DNA from 4 places in the Anoxybacillus sp. PDR2 genome. Region 2 is predicted to be linked to each of the others. Evidence: riboswitches for the same ligand, from Rfam matches in the RefSeq annotation. Region 2 holds a riboswitch; each other region holds the start of a gene.
What was found. A riboswitch is a leader RNA that binds a small molecule or an ion and turns the genes downstream of it on or off. The one in region 2 is predicted to bind cobalamin.
Positions count from the first base shown of each region.

Region 1 (5,610 bases), 1.9 Mb from region 2:
CCGCTGCTTTTTGATATGGTTTAGACGAATGGACTGCATCGTGTCCAAAAAAATTTTTTCGTCTATCTCTCCATTCCAGAAAGATTCTAATGCTTTTTTCCACTCTCGTTTTTCCCCAATACGTGGATAGCCAAGATTGCTTGATTTCATTTCCTCACTCTCTCCTATCATTTTATTTTTATCGTTTTTCCACTCTCTACCTGATCTTTAGGCGGGACTTGCCTGATAGGAAATCTATGTTGTCCATTCGATGGCTCGGTTTCCCGTTCATCCTTCCAGCTGAGTTGCTCTTCTCCTCACATCTCCCCGCATTCACCGCGATTTGACGTCATGTTTCTTTTTCCGAATAAAAAAAAAGCATTCCTAACGCTCCAACGGAAGCTAGAAATGCCATAAAAAAGGATTAATCCCTTTGTCCATGATGAACACCTCCCTATCCTCCGTAGGTAAAAGCAGTGTTGTCAGAACAGGCAGGTCTCCTGACTTAAGGATCATTGCTTTCCGCTCGCCTTCCCAATCTTTGATCAGTGGCAGTAAAGCGGAAAGCTCCTCTATTACAGTGGCGGGACCGTGCCGGAATCTCACCGGTCTTCCCTTTTCATCCGCAGGGAGCCTTGGACTGGGCCATTTAGTCTTGACTCACCTTTGGAACCTGTTCCCACATTTATTTTCTTGTTCGCCAAGAAAAAAACGCTTCAAACCTCCATTCTAAGCCTGTCATGAAGTATCAGAAAAATTTTACAATAACCCTATCATTCTTCGAAAAAATTGTCAAGGAGATTAAGTCTTCTGATTCATGGCGCAAATCTAATTTCGACAGAAGTCGATCGCTTTTATTAAGATTAACCATTCAAAAAGAGCATTCCAGTTTCAAAGCGTAACAAGTATCAACCAATAAGCTGTAGACCGTGTTGTTCGAATGCTCAACCGTCGAAATCGGAGCATCACCTTCTCATTTTTCATCCTTAAGTTATATCTAGATAACTTTCATGATCGAACACTGTCGGAAGCAGCCCAGGCCACCTGTTAGAAAGTTAAGAATTTTTTTGTTTTCGTCTCAGAAAAAATATGATATAGTGAACTTGAAAATTGAATAACTTTGGTTAGGATCAGGTATCGGTAAGCAAAAGAGCGCTTGACCGGTTTAAAAGGGAAGTTCGGTGCAAATCCGACGCTGTCCCGCAACTGTAAATGGGAGCAACCTGCCAAAACCACTGTTGAATGCTTGACATATCAACGGGAAGGGGCTAGGAAGCGATGAACATAAGCCAGGAGACCTGCCTGATTCGGTCCACACCAAAAACCTACGAGGATAGGGGGTGTTGAGGAAGCGGAAAAAATATATGTTTTTTTGTATATGTTTTTCATAGGGAATCGTATGCGCTTTTTCAGCATCTTCATTTGCGAAGATGCTTTTTTTATTTGCTTCAAGCGCATGTCCATCATTCGAATCGTATTGGAACTTGAGAACGAAAGGACAGACATCATGCACAACACATTCGGAACAAAGCAATATTTTTTGGAAGCGTTTAAGCAAACGGTCATGAACAATTTTACAATACATCCACCCGTTTCTTTAATGGATCTGTACGATCATTATCAATCGGAAATTGCCGTCCGCCTCCCTTTGTCAGAACAGCCATCATGCCGTGCTAATTTGCAGCAAGCATATCAAGAAATACGACAAGAACTTGTTTTCAGCAAGGAGGCGGCAGACGAAAGCAAATGATTTTAAATTAAGGAGGGATCTTTTTGGAATTTCGTCCAGGATTAGAAGAAATCATAGCGGCTGAAACGAAAATTTCATTTCTTGATGTGGAGAATGAAGAAATCGTCATCCGGGGATATGATCTGATCAAGCTTGCAGAAACCAAAACATATACCGAGGCAGCACATCTGCTTATTGAAGGAAAACTACCGTCACAGCCAGAAAAAGAGCGCTTTGAAATGCAGCTTCACACACAAAGAACACTGCCGCAAGAACTGGTGAAAATTTTGAAGCAGCTGCCGCAAACTACCCATCCGATGGATGCACTGCGAACCGGTATTTCCGTTTTAGCCAGCTTTGACCCACATCTCGATGAACGAACAGAAGCGGCTAATAAAGAAAAAGCGATTAAGCTTTTGGCTCAAGTACCTGCCATTATTGCAAGCAGCCATCGCTTGTTGCATAACCAGCCAGTCGTTCCATCGCACCAAGAACTCTCTTACAGCGCCAATTTTCTATATATGCTGACAGGGAAGCAACCAAGCGAGCTGGAAGTGGAAATATTTGACCGTTCGCTCATCGCTTATATTGAGCATGAGCTGCCAAACTCGACATTTACAGCGCGCGTCATTTCCTCCACCCACGCCGATTTGTACGGAGCATTGACAGGGGCTGTGTCATCGTTAAAGGGGCATCTTCATGGAGGAGCCAACGAGGCCGTGATGTATATGCTCAAAGAAGCAGAATCGCCAGAAAAATACAAACAGCTGCTCTATCAAAAGCTAGCCAATAAGGAACGAATTATGGGATTTGGTCATCGCGTATACATGAAAAAGATGGATCCACGAGCCTTGCTTATGAAAAAGGCGCTTCAAGAGCTTAGCGAAGTCCGCGGCGACACGACTCTGCTCGAAATGTGCGAGGCGGGAGAAACAATTATGAGAGAAGAAAAAGGACTCTATCCAAATCTAGATTACTATGCTGCTCCTGTCTATTATTTGCTTGGTATTCCAATTGAGCTTTACACACCGATTTTCTTTAGTGCCCGAACCGCCGGCCTTTGCGCCCACGTGATTGAACAGCATAACAATAACCGGCTATACCGCCCTCGCGTCAAATATGTCGGAGAGCGCCACCTGCAAGTGAACTGAAAAAGCAGATTAAACGCTCACCCGAAGAGGAATTGGGGCCAGCAATTCCTCTTCTTTTTATCATAATATAAATGGAGTCTAGAAAGGAAGAGATTCATGAGTGAAGTTTTAATAAAAAATAATGAAAAACAACAAACAGACGAATTGCTCGTTCAAATTGCGGATTATGTTCTTCATGGAAAAATCGAAAGTCATGAAGCATTCGAAACAGCCCGCTATGTCCTATTGGACACGTTAGGCTGCGGCATTCTTGCGCTCCGCTATCCGGAATGCACAAAACTGTTAGGCCCCATTGTGCCAGGGACCGTCGTTCCTAACGGCTGCCGCATTCCCGGAACTTCTTTTGTTCTTGATCCCGTCCAAGGCGCATTTAATATCGGCTGCATGATTCGCTGGCTTGACTATAATGATACATGGCTAGCTGCGGAATGGGGACACCCTTCTGATAATCTCGGAGGCATCTTAGCCGCTGCCGATTATGTAAGCCGCCGCAATATTTCGCAAGGAAAAAAGCCGCTGAACATGAGCGATGTGCTGAAAGCGATGATTCAGGCCCATGAAATTCAAGGAGTGCTTGCACTGGAAAATAGTTTAAATCGCGTAGGATTAGACCATGTACTCTTCGTTAAAGTGGCGTCGACAGCTGTTGTCACCAAGCTTTTCGGCGGGGGGCGCGAAGAAATAATCAATGCCCTATCGAATGCTTGGCTCGATAACTCCAGCCTGCGTACATATCGTCACGCCCCAAATACAGGATCGCGAAAATCGTGGGCTGCTGGAGATGCAACAAGTCGCGCTGTTCGTCTTGCACTCATGTCATTAACAGGTGAAATGGGATATCCAACCGCTCTTTCCGCACCAAATTGGGGATTTGAAGATGTGCTATTCAAAGGGCAAAAGTTGAAGCTTGCTCGTTCTCTTGGATCATATGTAATGGAGAATGTTCTTTTCAAAATTTCTTATCCTGCTGAGTTCCATGCCCAAACAGCAGTCGAGTGCGCCATTGAGCTCCATCCTGAAGTGAAGGATCGCCTGGACGAAATTGAGGAGATTATCATTACAACCCATGAATCAGCTATCCGCATTATTGATAAAATCGGGCCATTGCATAATCCAGCTGATCGCGACCATTGCCTTCAATACATCACAGCGGTCGGTCTTATCTACGGAGATTTAACGGCTGATCACTATGAAGACGAAATCGCGCAAGATCCAAGAATCGATGCGCTTCGCGAGAAAATGACCGTTATCGAAAATAAACAATACAGCCGTGACTATCTTGATCCAGAAAAGCGTTCGATTGCTAACGCCGTACAAATTCGCTTTCAGAATGGCAGCGAAACAAGGCAAATCGTCCGCGAATATCCGATCGGACATCGTTTCCGCCGCCAGGAAGCAATCCCTAAATTATTAGAAAAATACACGAAAAACCTTGAAACACGTTTTCCAAAAAAACAGATTGACCGCATCTTAGACATTTCTCTCGATCAAGACCGGCTCGCAGCTACCCCTGTACATGAATTTGTCGATTTATTTGTCATTTAATCATTTAAAAATACTAAAGCAGGTTTCTCTTGAAGCTAGGAGAAAATGAATGCTTATGCCTTGGAAAACTCATAGGAAAGGGAGGGAGCTCCTTTGGTTTGGATTGTCGAACGTGAATCAACACAACACGAACTTGCCGAACGATTTCGCTATTTAATGAACGCTCCAGAAATTTTGCAAATTCCAGGCGCTCATGACGGAATGGCGGCCCTTATTGCCAGAAAAGTCGGCTTTCAAGCTCTTTATTTATCAGGAGCAGCGTTTACCGCCAGCCGTGGGCTTCCTGATTTAGGCATTATTACTTCAGAAGAAGTGGCACAGCGAGCACGAGAGCTAGTTCGTGCGACCAATTTGCCGTTGCTAGTGGATATTGATACAGGGTTTGGCGGCATTCTTAACACGGCACGCACAGCAAAAGAAATGGTGGAAGCACGTGTGGCTGCCGTGCAAATCGAAGATCAGGAACTGCCAAAAAAATGCGGCCATTTGAACGGTAAGAAGCTCGTTTCTCCAGAAGAGATGGTACAAAAAATTAAAGTGTTGAAGGAAGTAGCCCCTTCACTTGTGGTCGTGGCTCGCACCGATGCGTATGCCGTCGAAGGAATTGAGCAAACGATTGAACGGGCACGCCGATATGCGGAAGCAGGCGCAGATGCCATTTTTCCAGAAGCATTAACAAGCAAAGACGATTTCGCTAAGATGAAACAAGCCATCTCGATTCCGCTGCTCGCAAATATGACAGAATTCGGAAAAACTCCATATTATACTGCTGAAGAGTTTGCAGCTCTCGGCTATTCTATGGTCATTTATCCGGTCACTTCGCTTCGGGTTGCTGCAAAAGCGTATGAGCGCGTATATGAAGCGATTTTAACAACCGGCACGCAAAAAAACGATCTTGACCAGATGCAATCACGCAAAGAATTATATGATGTCATTCATTATTACGATTTTGAAGCTCTCGATCAGACCATTGCAAAAACCGTTCTTCCTGATGATGACTTGTCAAATGAAAGAGAAGCTGATCAACAATACAAATGAACACATGTTTTCCCTGACTCCATAAGTAAAGGCGCACTCTCCTCATGTTCATCACTGATGAGCATGAGGAGAATAAATTATAGACAAAGTCAATGCTGACTTTGTCTATTGATGCTTTCAAAACGGTTGACAGATAAGCACCACAGCCGAGCGAGGATGCAAACGGAA
Region 1 is NZ_CP047158.1:601,387-606,996, reverse strand. Features, by position in the region: gene metE (5-methyltetrahydropteroyltriglutamate--homocysteine S-methyltransferase) at 1-150, opposite strand, end outside; cobalamin riboswitch at 452-632, opposite strand; cobalamin riboswitch at 1,095-1,300, shown strand; gene GRQ40_RS02845 (hypothetical protein) at 1,487-1,729, shown strand; gene mmgD (citrate synthase) at 1,753-2,859, shown strand; gene GRQ40_RS02835 (bifunctional 2-methylcitrate dehydratase/aconitate hydratase) at 2,956-4,404, shown strand; gene prpB (methylisocitrate lyase) at 4,498-5,442, shown strand.
Region 1: it holds a riboswitch for cobalamin, as region 2 does, so the genes downstream of both, GRQ40_RS02845 (hypothetical protein) here and GRQ40_RS12115 (ABC transporter substrate-binding protein) in region 2, are expected to answer to the same signal.

Region 2 (5,610 bases):
GCACCATCACAATTCCCGTCAACCTAGCTGGTATGTAATTTAATACATCATCTAGCCGTGCAGATGCCCAGCCAAAATCGCCATATTTCTCATTTTTATAGCCAAGCATAGAATCGCACGTATTAACAGCGCGATAAACTAAAGCCAATGCTCCGCCGCCGACAAGCGCATAAAAAAGCGGTGCCGTAATTCCATCGCTCGTATTTTCAGCCACCGTTTCGACACAAGCTCTAACAATTTCCGGCTCATTCAGCGTTTCCGTATCGCGGCCAACAATCATGCTTAGCTCGTTTCTTGCCTTTTCTATATCTCCTTGTTCAAGCGGAATCATCACATTCCACGCTGCCTCTTTTAAACTTTTGGCGGCAATCGTCGTAAATATAAGCAAAGCTTCGATTACGACGCCAAATACAACGGAAACGCGGTAGCTTTCATATATGATGATCGAACTGATTCCATAGACCACTGCAACAACGATTCCAATCGTTACGATCCCTTTTACCCGCCGCATTCGTCCACGATTCAGCCGATGATCCAGCCAGGCAATCAATCGGCCCATTCCGCGCACCGGGTGCGGCAACCAACGCGGGTCACCGATGAAAAAATCAATGACGACCGCTAAAGCCATTGCGAGCAAATGATAGGTCACTTCCCATCGCCTCTCCGTTTTTTATATTTGCGCAACGCTTCCGTTGTCGCCTCATACACAAAACGGCCAATCGCTTTGCCAAGCGGCGTAGCCGTTCCAGCATACTCAAACAAGCGTCCTGTTTGTGATGAGGCAATGGCAATGCAATCAGTGGATGTGCCAGTAGCCAGCGTATGTGTTTCCGGATCAAGTACGTGTGCATCATATAACGCTTTCACTTTCGCTTCCGTTGTCGTCATCATGGCCTGTACAAATGCTGTCTCATTTAATTGGCCATCAATAAAAATAAATACGTTAATCGTACCGATTCCTTCCGCTGTCTCCCTTTTTTCCCACGCTTTTGCGGCATCCACCGCATTTCCAACGCCCGCGGTCACCATCACGAATAATGGCACTTCCTCTTCGCTGCTCTTTATCCATACGGCATCCTCTAAATAGACAGCGGTCATCATGCCAATGGTACGATGCACGGCAAAAGAATGGGATTGTAAATATTGCTTCATTTCTGTCTCTGGATCATCACAGCGATAATGCTTCGGCACATGTCTATTCACAAAGTGTGTAGCCCATTGAAAACCAGCGCCAACCACAGCCGATGACAGCACTTTAAAAGGCTGCGGTGTGGTAATGACAATCTGTTCGCCGTCTTGAGCAATCGTTAACGCACTTAAGGAATCGTTCTGTTGCCTCGTATCGGAATAGGTCTGAGGAACAAACGTGAGAAGCGGCTTGGACACAACGGGATGCGCTTGACGCCGCACAGACGCTTGAAATACGGTTTCTAATTGTTTTTCTTCAATCATATCGCTTGGTTCGCCGAGTCCCGCCATCTTTCCTTCATGAAGCAACAAAAGCCGGTCACAATATAAGCTAGCTAGATTCATATCATGAAAAATGGCTACAACCGTTAACTGATTTTCTTCTGTCCATTTTTTTAATTGATCTAGCAGTTTGATTTGTTGGGCAATATCCATGTGGTTGGTCGGTTCATCGAGAAAAAGCAAGCTCGGCTTTTGGGCAAGCGCTCTTGCTAAATAGACGCGCTGCCTTTCTCCACCGCTTAAACGGTCGATGGTTTCCTGTTCTTTATGTGCCATCCCCACTTGTTCAAGCGCTTCGGCTACCGCCTGTTCATCCTCCTCTGTCCATGTTGGAAATAACCCTGTTTGATGGGCATAGCGTCCTAACTCTACCGTTTCTTTGACAGTATAGCCAAATGCTGAATCGGCGCTTTGCGGGAGAACAGCGACAAGGCGCGCCAGTTCTTTTGACGAAAAGGAAGCAAGCGGGACGGCGTTCAGTGTAATGGTCCCCTTTTGTAAAGAAAGCTCTCTGCTTAACAGCTTTAATAATGTTGTTTTGCCGCTGCCGTTAGGTCCTAAAATTCCAAAAAACTGTCCTTGTTCCACAGTGAAGGTAATGTTCTGCAACACCGCTTTTTCTCCGTATTGATAGGAAACATCATGAACGTTTAACATCATTTTCACGTCTTCCTTTTCATTCTATTTAAAAATAACCCCGCAAACAAAGGTGCGCCAATTAACGAAGTAATGATGCCGATCGGCAATTCACTCGGTGAAATCATGGTTCGCGCCGCTAAATCGGCTAGCACTAAAAAAGCGCCCCCGTATAAAAGCGATAGCGGTAAAAGCAAGCGATGATTCGGTCCCGCAACAAGACGAATCATATGAGGAACGACCAAGCCCACAAAGCCAATCGCCCCCGACACAGCAACAGCCGCCCCTGTTAATAAGGAAGCGCCGATTAAAATGACCAGCTTGCGCTTGGCAACATGGACACCTATGTGAGCAGCTGCCTCTTCACCAAAGGCAAAAGCGTTTAACTCGCGGTGATTCACTAATAACAGCAAACATCCTATTATAAAAAACGGAAGCATCATGACAACATATTTCCAGCTTCGCATCGCGACGCTTCCCATCAACCAAGTAATAATTTGCCGCAGTTCCTCTCCTGTCAGCGCAATCATAAGCGAGATCAACGCGCTGAAAAATGCGCTGAAAATAATTCCGGTTAAAATGATCGTTTCCACTGACATGCGCGGATCGACGGCGCGAGTAAAAAACAAAACGAGAAAAAGAGTCAGCAATCCAAACGCAATGCTCATGATCGGTAATGTAAACGATCCAAACCACGGCAATTGCAGATGAAAGAACAAAACGACGACCGCTCCGACTGACGCGCCCGATGATACTCCAAGCGTATAAGGATCAGCCAATGGATTTTTTAGCAATCCTTGAAACGCCGCTCCCGCCAACGAAAGGGAAGCGCCGACTAAAAAAGCCAAAACAACGCGCGGCAAGCGGATGGCCATCACAATTTGCACAAGCGTATCAGGAATGTCAGGGGACGGCGCAATTCCCCACCATTGCTCTAAAAAAATGTCAATAATAGACGAAAAGGGAATCGATAGTGAGCCTATCGATATCCCTAACAACATGCACACGACCACCGCCGTAAGAGCGATGACGTAGGCAATTATATTATTTAAAGATTTCCGGATAAATGACTTTGGCAAGTTCCTCTACCCCTTCAACAAGGCGTGGGCCTGATCTTGTGACTAAATCAGAATTCACCTCATATACGCGTTGATTTTTAACCGCCGAAACGTCCTTCCACGCCGGTCGTGCCATCACTTGCTTTACAGCATCTTTCACATAGTCTCCATACGTGACAACAATTACATCCGGATTGAGCGCTACCGCTTTTTCTTCCGTAAACATCGGCCATCCTTCTTGATCGCCAGCCACATTTTCTGCTGAAATCGCTTGCAGCATGTCATTGATAAATGTTCCCTTTCCTGCTGTATAAATTTGTGGCGCCGGCTGCACTTCCACCCATACTTTTACCGGATTTTTCACGTTTTTTGCTTTTTCCTTGATGGCTTCAAGCTTTGATTTCATCTGGTTAACAATTTGATCGGCTTTTTTCGTTGTCCCTGTTGCTTGTCCAATTAATTGGATCGAATGGTAAACATCATCAAATGTTTTGGCATCGTTCACAACAAGCACTGTAATTCCCGCATCCTTCAGCTGCTGCAGGCCGTCCCGCGAATTATGGGCACTCGATGCGTGGGCAAGCACTAAATCAGGCTTGAGTGAAATAATTTTCTCCACGTTAAACTCCATGCCGCCAATTTTTTCTTTATTTTTTACATCTTCCGGATAGTTATCAAAATCACTGACTCCAACAATTTTCTCTCCTAAACCAAGTTCATAGGCAATTTCCGTATTGCTCGGAATTAACGAAACGATTTTTTTCGGTTCGGACTGAATCGTGACCTCTTCCCCTAATCCGTCCTTAACGGTTACCGGGAAAGCAGCTGTTGCTTCTTGCTTCGCATTGGATGAATGAGTGGATTTGTCTGTTTCTTGATTACCGCACGCGGCAAGAAGGCCGAACGTCAGCATCAACACAAGCAGCCACGTATAATACCTCAGTTGCTTCATCATGGTTTCTCCTCCTGCACATATAAATTAAAAAATGCCCATCCCGGACGGAATGAGCAAGAAACGACAAACCATAGAGTTGTGGCAGCATAATAACCACCTTTTGCCGTTTCGCCATCTCACCCCCCGAAGATTGGAAACATCGAGCAGTCAGGGCAGGTCTACTGACTTATGCTTCATCCTACTTTGAACCTTCCCATGCGGCCAACAGCTTGCCCATCAATACCGCACAGTGGTTATTTCATTTCGTCAGCATTTACAGTTGCGGGGACAGTTCTGGATTCGCACCAGATTCCCTATTAAGCCTATTAGCGATTCGCTCACTTCGGCACCCTTCTGCATCGATATACAATTGTAAAAAATAATCGAACAATTGACAGTTACAATATTAAAGGACGAAAGGCTGTTTGGCAACAAAAAAATGACGGAATTCGCCATTTTTCCCGTCTCTATATTATATGGATCTCATTTTTTAACGCATTGGCGTGATGAAAGCACATCCACCGACTTACCGTAAAAACGACTCGAACAGCAGTTTATCGCCATTCGAGTCGTTTGGATCGCTATTAATTGTTAATATAGCGTTCAAATACATCCCCAAAATCTTTCACTGTATACTGCTTCTTAGTCTCAACAAGCCAGTTGAACGCGATTTGATTTAGCTCTTTAAACTGTTCAGCAATGCTGTTTGGAGTGCTGGCGACACGCCCTAGCACGGAGGAGGCAACATCGAGACTTTTTCGCGCAAAGTCGAGCGTCGTTTCATTTTCATGGCAAATTTCTGAAATTTTTAAAAGTGCTTTATATAAATCTTTCACTTCTTCCAGATGCTTTTTATGCACATCAATCGAATAGTGCTCCGATCCGATGGTAAATTTAATCTCTACATCTAAATCGACCGTGCCTGCCGTCTCAAGCGATACGCCGGCAATTGGATGCTTATAGTAATCATAACGGCGCAGCGTTCGCTTTTTACTTGTCGCGCTCGTCCCATCTAAATGAATAAGCGCTCGGTTAGTAAAGCAATATTCATCTGATTTGGACTTAATCAAAAAATAAATCTTTTCTCCATCTTCATGCATCACATAATCGTCTGCGTCCACTTTATCATAATTTTCGGGTTTAATGACAGAGCCGATATCACTTAATCCGAGAACATCAGCAGCAACTTTGCCAAACATCCAGCATCTCCTCCCCTTTCTTTTCTTACAATCCCATTATACCATCCATTTGCTTTCCAGATCCGATAAACAGAAAAAATAAAAAATGGATTTATAGCCGATTCAAAAGCACAATCCTTTTTTAACAGATGGAGGCAAATCATAGAACACTGTCCAATACAACTTTTTATAAACGTCATTCTTCGCTGAAACCTCCGTGCCTTGTCACAGGATCAAGAGACGATGCGAGTGCTATAATATATTTATGATGATGTCCCAAAGTTCATATTCTGTTCATAAACATCAAGTACAATACATACACGACAGCATAAAA
Region 2 is NZ_CP047158.1:2,518,509-2,524,118, forward strand. Features, by position in the region: gene cbiB (adenosylcobinamide-phosphate synthase CbiB) at 1-628, opposite strand, end outside; gene GRQ40_RS12105 (adenosylcobinamide amidohydrolase) at 646-2,130, opposite strand; gene GRQ40_RS12110 (FecCD family ABC transporter permease) at 2,133-3,185, opposite strand; gene GRQ40_RS12115 (ABC transporter substrate-binding protein) at 3,151-4,116, opposite strand; cobalamin riboswitch at 4,253-4,467, opposite strand; gene GRQ40_RS12120 (PH domain-containing protein) at 4,683-5,297, opposite strand.

Region 3 (5,610 bases), 1.8 Mb from region 2:
GGAACGAGGCTAGAAAGTACGTAAGAATAAGAATGATTATGAATGACCTCCTGTTGAGCCAGCATGATCATCAGCGCGTTGATGCTTGAGTCGGTAATGTAATCAGCAACCTTTCCTGCATAATCTGTTTGGATGCTGTCAAGTAAGGCTAGCAGGCCGATAATTTTTAAAAAAGCATCCTGTTCACGTGCGGTTAATAATGGAAATTGCTTGACATCTTGGGACATATTAATTTCAAATGGTGTCCAAAAATTGGCGAGCATTCGTTTATATTTAGCATATGCCCAAGGATAGGCAATATCGTCCCAATTGAGCACATTCGAGCATCGTCCGTTGATGATTCGCGTGGAACGGTTGGGCGCTTCAGGGTCCATAATGATTCGTTTCGTTAAAGCAGATGTCATCATAACTCCTCCTTATATTAACTTGCGCATGATTCACATTCTTCAATGTTGCTTGATGTTGAACGAACATAATAGGTTGTTTTTAAACCGGATTTCCAAGCGGCAAGATGAAGGGCTAATAAATCCTTTGCTTTAATGGTGTTCATTACGTAAAAATTGAATGAGATGGATTGGTCAATATGGCGCTGTCGCATCGCGTTTTGTTGAATGCTCCAATACTGGTCAATATGATAGGCTGATTTATAGTACCAAGTTGTTTTTTCGTTTAAGTCTGGCGCTGTAACTGGAATCTTATAATCTTTTTTTTCTTCGGCATACATCTTCAAAAAGATCGGATCAATGCTGGCGGTACTGCCGGCAATAATCGATGTCGAAGCATTGGGAGCAATCGCCATCACATAGCCGTTGCGCATTCCATGTTTAGCTACGTTTTCTTTCAGATGAATCCATTTGGAAGTGTTGTAGCCACGTTTATCGAAATAGGCCCCTGTCTGCCAATCAGATCCAGAAAACGCTGGGTAACTGCCTTTTTCTTGAGCAAGCTCCATGCTTGCTTGAATAGTGAGATAAGCAATTTGTTCATAAAGCTCGTCCGCATAATAAACGGCCTCTTCTGATTCCCAGCGAATGCCTTTTAAAGCGAGCAAATGATGCCATCCAAATGTGCCTAGTCCGACAGCCCGATATTTTTGATTTGTCAACTGTGCCTGCAAAACAGGGATTTGGTTTAAGTCAATCACGTTATCAAGCATGCGCATTTGAATAGGGACGAGCCGTTCAAGCACATCGTCCATAACGGCTTTAGCTAAATTGATCGATGATAGGTTGCAGACGACAAAATCGCCAGGGATTTTTTCAATGATGATTTTCCCATCTTTTACATATTGTTTTTCCATCACGGTCGGGCTTTGATTTTGGGCAATTTCAGTGCAAAGGTTGCTACAATAAATCATGCCGAGATGTGAGTTCGGATTTTTTCGATTCACTTCATCGCGATAAAACATAAATGGTGTGCCTGATTCTAGCTGGCTGCGCATAATGCTTTTCATAATTTCAATAGCTGGAACTCTCTCTTTTGAAAGGCGCTTTTCTTGAACGCATTCCCAATATTTTTGACGAAAACTGCCGTCCCCTTTTTCTTCATCATAAAAGTCTTCTAGACTGAATCCCATGATTTGTCGTATTTCGTGTGGATCAAATAAATACCAATCTCCGCGTTTTTCTACTTGCTCCATAAATAAATCAGGGATGCAAACGCCTGTGAATAAATCGTGTGTCCTCATCCGTTCATCGCCATTGTTTAATTTGGCATCTAAAAAAGCAAAAATATCTTTATGCCACACGTCTAAGTAGACAGAGATGGCTCCTTTTCTTTGGCCAAGCTGATCGACGCTGACAGCGGTGTTATTCAATTGCTTCATCCATGGAATCACGCCGGATGAAATCCCTTTAAATCCTTTAATATCGCTGCCGCGGCTGCGAATCTTTCCGAGATAGACGCCAATGCCGCCCCCTGCCTTGGAAAGGTTAGCAATATCGGTATTGCTGTCGTAAATACCTTGCAGGCTGTCATCAATCGTATCGATAAAGCAGCTTGATAGCTGACCATAGTTTTTTCCTGCATTGGCTAAAGTCGGAGTGGCAACCGTCATATATAAATTGCTTAATGCCCAGTATGCTTCTCGGATAAAGGCAAGTCGCTGCGTTTTTGGCTCTTTGGCCATCAATGTCATCGCGATGATGAGAAAGCGCTCTTGCGGCAGTTCATATAAATTTCTTTCATAATCACGGGCAAGATAGCGATCTGCAAGCGTGCGGAGACCGATATAGGTAAATAGCTTGTCTTTTTCTGGATTGATGATCGCTCCAATCTCTTTAATTTCTTCTTTTTCATAATCATCAAGCAAAGAATGGTTGTAAACTCCCTTGGAAACGAGAGAAGCGACCAGCTCGTAAAAATCACCGTAGCGTTCTTTTGGATGATAACCGCGATTTTGAGCTGCTTCGTGATAAAGCTTCTGTAAATAAATGCGGGCGCAAACAAAGGTCCAGTCTGGTTCTGCTTCGCTAATATATGAAAGTCCCTCAAGAATGCAATCATTTGCCATTTGTTCGAAGGACGCAGTGTCTTTGTTTTGAATCATGCGAAGCACACGCTTGATATATTCGGATGTGTCTAGATGAGGAAATTCATTTGTAAGATCATGAATCCAGGCAATCAATTCTTCTTGAGAAACGGTTTGAAAAGTAAACGTCATTATCGGCTCCTCCTCTTTCCAATAAAAAAATCCACTCCGGATTGAGTGGATGAAACGATAGTATAAAAAGGAATAAAACTTCCCTTCTTAAACCATCGCTTCATCTTCTCCCTCCCCGAAGAATGTGAAACGAAACAAGCAAGGCAGGTCTCCTGACTTGTGCTTCTTCCTACTTTGGATCCTTCCCGTATACGCGCCGTATAAGCTTTCGTATACAGTGGAGCTTCCATTTCGTCCGCACATACAGTTGCGGGGGCAGTTCTGGATTTACACCAGATTCCCTATTAAGTCCTAAGGGACACCTTTACTTGTGGTTTGTTCTACTATATATAGTTTTGTTTTTATTCTTCGATACAATATATTGTGTTTGTTAGTTGCACTGGTATCATCATATAATAAATCAATGGAAAATTCAACTATAATATTTCTGAAGTGGAAAAATAAAAAACGCGCTCGATCGGCGCGTTTATTTTTGAAGTGGGAGAAATTTAATAAGCAGCGAGCGAATCAGTAAACCGGTGAGCACACCAGGAATAACTGAGAGCATTGGCAGCCAAATTGGTCCAAAAAAAATGCCGAAGATGGTAACGCGGGAAGAGTACATCAGTCCAACTGTGACAAAATAAGCTGAAAAAACGAATGGAAGAAAAGCGTAAGGAGAGCGACCACCGTCAGCATCTTTATAAGCATCCCACATTGCAAAAAAATACAAACACGGATAAAACATAAGCCATTGAAAATCAATGACTTGGGTTGCTTCGATTGTTTTTCCCAAAAAGCTCAGGCGAATGGCTTCATTAAATCGGGATTGAGAGTTTACAATAAATTCTAATAAAATAAAGATGGTTCCTTTGAAATACTTTTGATTCAAAAGCTGTCCGAATCCTGGTAAAGCAATACTCCATAACAACCGTTCAATTGCTTTCACGTTTTCTTAACCCTTTACTAATGGATTTTATTTGTTGATCATCGACTATATCCTATATCGCCTCGTATATAGAAAAAGAGCCCTGCCTTATTTTTATCATTTCCGCTTTTTACAGTTTATATAATTACATTTTATTGAAAATATACATTTTGTTCCTATTGAGATCGGGAATTTGAAAATGGTGCATGTTAGGTGTGTAATTTGACATGTTATGTCTAGTTTTGTTCATGTTAAGAAAATATTTGGGTAACTTTTCAGAATAGTTAGTATAATCGCTGTGAGTAGAGTATAATTTTTTAGTGCAAAGGGGGAGAGGATTTTGAAAGCGGTTAAATCAATCGTGATTTGGGGATTGATTTCGATCATTGGAGCCATTGGCTTTGCGGTATTGGCTCTGCACCGCGGCGAAACGATTAATGCGATTTGGCTCATTGTGGCAGCGGTGTGTGTATATGCAGTGGCTTATCGTTTTTATAGCAAATTTATTGCGCAGAAAGTATTTGAGCTGGATGATAATCGCAAAACACCAGCTGAAGTGATGAATGATGGAAAAGACTATGTGCCGACGAATAAATGGGTGTTATTCGGACATCATTTTGCTGCTATTGCAGGAGCTGGCCCGCTTGTTGGCCCTATTTTGGCATCACAGATGGGATATTTGCCGGGCACGCTTTGGATTGTAGTCGGTGTGGTACTAGCAGGTGCGGTACAGGATTTTGTCATTTTGTTTGCTTCAATGCGCCGCAACGGAAAGTCACTTGGTGAAATGATTAAAGAAGAAATGGGCTCCTTCACAGGGCTTGTTGCTATGCTTGGGATTTTAGGTATCATGATTATTTTATTAGCCGTGTTAGCGTTGGTGGTTGTGAAAGCGCTTGTAGGAAGCCCGTGGGGAATGTTTACCATTGCGGCAACGATTCCGATTGCGATTTTTATGGGAATTTACATGCGCTATCTGCGGCCAGGCCGCGTAGGGGAAGCTTCATTGATCGGTTTTGTTCTGCTGATTGTTTCCCTTATTGCGGGACAGCATGTGGCTGAACATCCGACATTAGCCAATATGTTTACATTTAAAGGGGAGACAATTGCTCTTTTAATGATTGCTTATGGATTTGTGGCTTCGGCGTTGCCTGTATGGCTATTGCTAGCGCCGCGCGATTATTTAAGCACTTTTCTTAAAATCGGAACGATCGTTGGTCTAGCGCTTGGTATTCTTGTTGTTGCACCTGATTTGCAAATGCCTGCTGTGACCAAATTCGTGGATGGAACAGGACCTGTATTTTCAGGAAATTTATTCCCATTTTTATTTATCACCATTGCGTGCGGAGCTGTTTCTGGATTCCATGCTCTTGTTTCTTCCGGAACGACGCCAAAAATGATCGAACTCGAAAGTCATGCCCGCCCAATCGGATATGGGGCGATGCTTATGGAGTCGTTTGTAGCGGTAATGGCTCTTGTCGCAGCATGCGTGCTAACACCAGGGGTTTATTTTGCGATTAATAGTCCAGCAGCTGCTATTGGCACAGATGTAGTCCAGGCTGCCCAAACGGTTTCATCTTGGGGATTTGTCGTTACCCCAGACGCATTGACAGAGTTGGCCAAAGATGTAGGGGAGCAAACGATTTTATCGCGTACAGGCGGTGCACCGACTTTGGCTATTGGGATGGCAGTGATCCTTTCAAAAGTGATTGGTGGAAAAGCATTTATGGCTTTTTGGTACCATTTTGCGATTTTATTTGAAGCGCTATTTATTTTAACGACGATTGATGCGGGAACGCGTGTTGGCCGCTTCATGATTCAAGATATTATCGGACATTTTTATAAACCATTTGCTAAAACCGATTCATTGCCGGCCAATATTATTGCAACGGCTTTATGTGTACTCGGATGGGGATATTTCCTCTATCAAGGAGTCATTGATCCGCTTGGCGGAATCAATACATTATGGCCGCTGTTTGGTATTGCCAACCAAATGCTTGCTGGTATCGCCCTTTTATTAGGAACGACTCTTTTATTTAAG
Region 3 is NZ_CP047158.1:717,252-722,861, forward strand. Features, by position in the region: gene GRQ40_RS03510 (ribonucleotide-diphosphate reductase subunit beta) at 1-404, opposite strand, end outside; gene GRQ40_RS03515 (ribonucleoside-diphosphate reductase subunit alpha) at 422-2,662, opposite strand; cobalamin riboswitch at 2,787-2,983, opposite strand; gene GRQ40_RS03520 (hypothetical protein) at 3,129-3,590, opposite strand; gene GRQ40_RS03525 (carbon starvation CstA family protein) at 3,910-5,610, shown strand, end outside.
Region 3: it holds a riboswitch for cobalamin, as region 2 does, so the genes downstream of both, GRQ40_RS03515 (ribonucleoside-diphosphate reductase subunit alpha) here and GRQ40_RS12115 (ABC transporter substrate-binding protein) in region 2, are expected to answer to the same signal.

Region 4 (5,610 bases), 800 kb from region 2:
ACGCTTCCAAAGTTCATCAATGTTTGAAAGTGGCTTGCGGCTCAAGAATTCGGCCATCAAAACTATAAAATGATGCCTCTATCACTCTAGAAGGCTGGGAACCTAGCAAACTGGCTAACCGTTTATGATTTAGTCTGATTTAAAGCATTTAAGAATCTTAAAAAAGCGCGTTCGCGTACCATTCTGCTTTTTCGCCTAATCGTTGCTTCAGCTCGCAAATATCGCGAGGGATTTTTGCGTCTTCGGGAAAAAGGGCGTTCCAAACGGAAGCAAGCAGCGGAATGCCGAGACGGTATTCTTGCAGTACGCTCGGCCGTGCAAACAGCTCTTGCGGTTCCCCGTGCATCACAATTTGCCCATCATGCATCACAAAGACGATGTCAGCCCATTTCAAAACAAAGTCAAAATCGTGAGTCGCAATGAATACCGTTGTTCCTGCTTGATGAATATCATTGATTTTTTCTACCAATCGCTCTGTTTGTAAGAGATCCAAATAGGCTGTCGGTTCATCTAACACTAGCAAATGCGGCCTCATGGCCATCACCGAAGCAAGAGTCAGCCATTTTTTTTGGCCGAGACTTAAATGGTGGACAGGCTTGTCCATCCATGATTGCAGGCCAAATTCACGAACCGTTCTGTCGATTTCCTGATTGATTTCTGCTTCATGTAGCCCCAGCTGATGCAAGCCAAAGGCTAATTCATCTCTCACAACAGGAGCCAAAAGCTGATGTTCTGGATTTTGAAAAACAATGCCTACCTCTCGGCGCCATTGTTGAATCGTTTGGCGCCGGTCATCCATTTTTTGCTCTTTCCAATAGATGCATCCGCGATTGGGGCGCAACAGCCCGTTCATATGCAAAAATAACGTCGTTTTCCCACAGCCATTATGGCCAATAAGCGCATATTTTTTCCCTCTGAAAATCTGAAGAGACACTCCCTTCAGCACTTCTTGGCCATGAGGATATTGGTAATACACCTCTTCTAATCTCAACATCTTTTTTTCCTCTCAATCATCTCATCCATATGAGTACCCCCATTCCGGCAATCGCCTCTACAATATAGCGCTTGCTCCATACACCACACGTTTCGTTTTGAATATAGACAAGCTCATCGGAAAACCCGCGCGCCCGTAATGCGAGCAATAAAGCATGGTAAGCGTCCCATATTTTTTGCCAAAGCTGAAAAATAAGCATGGCGCCATGCCGCCAATGACTGCCGCCGTTGCGGGCTTTCATCGCTGTATATAATTCCTCCGCCGCCTGCTCAAACACAAAGACAAATCGATACATAAAAAATAGTAATTCAATCATAACAGATGGTATTTTCAGTTTTTTTAATACATAGAGCAACTCTGGAAACGGCGTTGTTACTAAAAGGAAAAATAAGCACGACCATGCTGCAATGGAGCGCAGCGATACATCGATTGCTGCCGGAATATTTCCTCGATTCACGGATATGTGCCATGAATCAAGGGAAATAAGCAAAATCGGCCAGCTAATTAAAAGGAAAAGGATGACCATTCCCAACGTTTTTACATATACTTTCCAAGAAACACCTGCATACCCAATCGTCCATATGGCTAGCCAGAAAATAATAAAAAGATGCGTTCCTCTGCTTCCTACCATAGTGTTCAAAAGCAAGAGAAAAGAGAATAAAGTCTTTTGTTCAGGCCGCAGACAGCGCAGACGATTATGATAGGCAATCATGTCAAAATGCCGAATCATTCCGCTTCATCTCTTCGACCGGCTCGACCTTTATAAACGCCGATAATATAGCCAATCACCCCGGCGCCAAGCGCGGCTTGCAAAGAAAATAACAATGTTTCCACTTCCCCACCCGGCGGTGAAAAGATCGTCTCAAACCAAGGCTTATAATCCGGGACGATCGTTTGAATCGCTTTTTCCGCTTGATCATCTGTACCGCCAAAATCCGAATTGCGAACCAATAGCAAGGGAGCGACAGCTAATACAAAAGCAAGAACAATAAGCAATAGATTTCGCTTCATCTGCTAGGCTCCTTTCTGAAGTTGATTCAGCTCTCGACTGCTGTAAGTAGATAAAAAGTTCCACACAACAACAGTCAGCAGCCCTTCGGTGATCGCGAGCGGTATTTGCGTAATCGCAAAAATTCCGGCAAATTTAAGAAATGAAGCTGCTACTCCTCCTGTTGTGTCGGGAAAAGCAAGCGCCAATTGCCATGATGTAACTACATATGTGGCCAAGTCAGAAAGAAAAGCGGCTAAAAAAATGACAAATCGCTGCGAAATGTTATACCTTTTTCCTAAACGATACACCCCGTATGCTACTAGCGGACCGCATACCGCCATGGACATCGCGTTCGCTCCTAATGTCGTCAATCCCCCATGCGCCAGTAGTAACGCTTGGAATAAAAGAACGATGCTCCCCATCACCGTCATCGTTAGCGGACCAAATAAAACGGCCCCGAGCCCGACTCCAGTCGGATGGGAGCTGCTGCCTGTCACCGATGGGATTTTTAACGCCGAAAGTACAAAGGTAAAAGCTCCTGAAAGCGCAATCAACAATTTTAATTCAGGATGGCGCTTTGCGATCTTCATCAGCGCTCGCACTCCGGCGATGAAAAACGGCAGAAAAACAATCCACCAAAATAGCGCCCATTTCACCGGCAAAAATCCTTCCATAATATGCATAGCATAGGCTGGTGTGCCGCTATTGACAGTAAAATAAACAACAAGGCCACATAGCAGCAGCAGAAACTTCCATTGCTTCATACCCTCTCCTCCTTGATGCTAGCTTTTTTAGTAATGCCAACCGCAGCTGTTGGATGGCACATCGATAATCCATCTTCTCCATACTGATAGGTGACGATATCTTTTAAAGGATCACCATCTTTTAAATGTGTTTGGACAAGCTCTCTTCCTTTATCCGGCGTCACCCCCTTGTACCAAACTCCTTGCGGATACACGATTACTACGCACGCATCATTACAGCGGCCATTGCAGCGCGTTCTCGTTGTGTGTACAGTGCTGTCCAATTCCAGCCGCGCAATTTCATCACGAATGGCGATTGTCACCTCCTCTCCGCCTTTTCGCATGCAGCTGCCGCCGTTACAGATCAATACGTGATGCTTTACTCCAGTTAAATTCCACGTTGTCACACCGATCCTCTCCTTTTTGATGAAATAAAAAAGCACCTCTATCGATAGAGGTGCAGAAAAATGCATACGGCCAATCACAAATGCATATGTATACCATTCCCCCGCACGTCTACCTATAATCCCGTAGGTATCCGGCCGAGCAAATAAGGCAGGTCTCCTGACTTAGAATCATCGCTTCATTGCGCCTTCCCGAAGTTTCCTTCAGTGACATGATGCAATGAAGCTCCTCATCACAGTGGCGGGTACCGTGACGGCTTTTCACCGTACTTCCCTTTTAAGCCTGTCCCAATAGAGAAAGGCACCTTACTTGCTTTAGCAAACGATTCAATGATTCAGTTGTTCCTCCACAATGATATGATGAATTTTCGAAAAAAGTCAACCATTTTTATTTTTCGAACAGTTTTGTTTTAGCGACAACAACTCCATCGCTATCAACATACACATGCGCGCCCGGCTCCCAATGTACGCCCCCGAATTCAAGAACGCGATCACGCGCCCCTTTCCCTTCTTTTTTGCTTTTGACAGGGCATGTCCCAAGAGCGATTACGCCAAGCGGCATTTGCGCAATTTCAGCTGAATCGCGAATGCAACCATGGACAATCACGCCTGCAAGTCCTCGTTCACAAGCGATTTGTGCCAGACGATCTCCGAGCAATGCACAATTTCGCGAACCTTTTCCATCAACAACTAACACCGTGCCTGCCGGAATGGTTTCTAGCGCTTCGCGAACGAGCACATTGTCCTCGAATACCTCAACAGTGGCAATCGGTCCGGAAAACTCTGTTTTTCCGCCATAAGAATGCAACGGTAATTGGCACACTTGCAGCTCCGACAAAAATTGATCACATAAATCTGCTGTCTTCATTTAATTTCCCTTCCCCCATTTTTCTTTGTCTATTAAATCCTTTTGACATTTTGAAAAAAAATCCTGCAAAATCCGTCAAAAAAAAACAGAGGAACGGTGAAATAAGAAGAACTAATATGGTTTCCCGCAAGTGTGGATGATCATTTTACTAAAAATATGGAATGATTGAGCTAGACACAAGCTTTTCTGCCATATGCATGCCCAGTCGGCAAGTCATTTGCTTGCCGACTACGGCAGAAAAGCTGGGAATCAAGTAATGCCAATGATTTTTATTGGATCATCAGCACACCGGATTGTTTACATAAAATTATTATCGTAACACATTCTAGTCGAGCCTCTGCAGGCAGTCCCTATATAAGCAGGTTTCGACAGCACGCTTTGGCGTGACCGAGACAAGTCAGCGGCCTATCCTCTAACCGTGGTTCTCCATTTTATACAGCACGAGAAATAAAACAAGTAATCCACCACCAGCGATTAGGTCAACAGCTAAAACCGTCCGGATTTATAAATTAAATATAACAGCCATAAAAACATCAAAGAGGCGATACCAAACCCAATCTCAATTACTGGAATTTTCCAAAGTAAAGTCGATTGCCTACCTAAAGAAGAGCCAATAATAATCCCTGCCATAATAATGCTGAAAGACAGCAGCACAATACTGAAGGATAAGCGATTACTAATTTGATCTAATTTTTTTAAAAAAAGCGGCCATTCAGGAATATCCATTTTCAAATGCAGCTTTCCTTGTTTAATAAATGCCGTTAACTCCTTCATGTTCTTAGGGAAGTCCAGCAACATTTCTCCATAATTGAACACGCGCTTCCACACTTCTTCGGTTAGATGTTTAGGATGCAAGCGCTCCTTTAATAGCTGGCGTCCAAATGGTTCAGCAATATTGAGAATGTTCAGCTCCGGATCTAACTGCTCTGCTACGCCTTCCACTGTTAGCAACGTCTTTCCCAGAAGGGTTAAATCCTTCGGAATGCGAATAGAGTGTTGAAAGGCAACATGAAACAAATCATGAAGCGCCTCGCCAAGACTGATTTGGCTGAGCGGAACATTGTAGTACTTCTCTCTTAATTGTTCGATATCCTCATGCAATCGCGATACATCGACATGCTCAGGAACAAGCCCCATTTGATACAGCGATTTAACGATCCCATCTGTATTATGACGCATTAAAGCAATCACTAACGAAGAAAAGTGATATTTCATATCTGGCGTCAGACGCCCGATCATCCCAAAATCAATAAAAGCGATCACCTCCCCCGGCAATACGAATAGATTGCCGGGATGAGGATCTCCATGGAAAAACCCTTCTCTTAAAATTTGTTGCAAAATTGCCTTGGTTAGACGTTCGGCCAAATGTTTCAAGTCATATCCGCTTTCCTTCAGCCGCTCCAACTCGTTAAGTTTGATTCCTTCCACATATTCCATCGTTAGCACTTTTTTGCTTGAATACTCCCAAAATACTTTTGGAACATAAATGCTAGGATCTTGTTTAAATTGCTGAAAAATTTTATCAGCATTCCTCGCTTCAATCGTATAATCAAGCTCGGCCCGAAGAGATTGCGAGAATTCTTCAACCATATCGCCGATTTGATATTGCG
Region 4 is NZ_CP047158.1:1,715,737-1,721,346, reverse strand. Features, by position in the region: gene GRQ40_RS08240 (energy-coupling factor ABC transporter ATP-binding protein) at 158-994, opposite strand; gene cbiQ (cobalt ECF transporter T component CbiQ) at 1,011-1,724, opposite strand; gene GRQ40_RS08230 (energy-coupling factor ABC transporter substrate-binding protein) at 1,721-2,005, opposite strand; gene GRQ40_RS08225 (energy-coupling factor ABC transporter permease) at 2,009-2,749, opposite strand; gene GRQ40_RS08220 ((2Fe-2S) ferredoxin domain-containing protein) at 2,746-3,135, opposite strand; cobalamin riboswitch at 3,265-3,456, opposite strand; gene rraA (ribonuclease E activity regulator RraA) at 3,521-4,000, opposite strand; gene ubiB (2-polyprenylphenol 6-hydroxylase) at 4,487-5,610, opposite strand, start outside.
Region 4: it holds a riboswitch for cobalamin, as region 2 does, so the genes downstream of both, GRQ40_RS08220 ((2Fe-2S) ferredoxin domain-containing protein) here and GRQ40_RS12115 (ABC transporter substrate-binding protein) in region 2, are expected to answer to the same signal.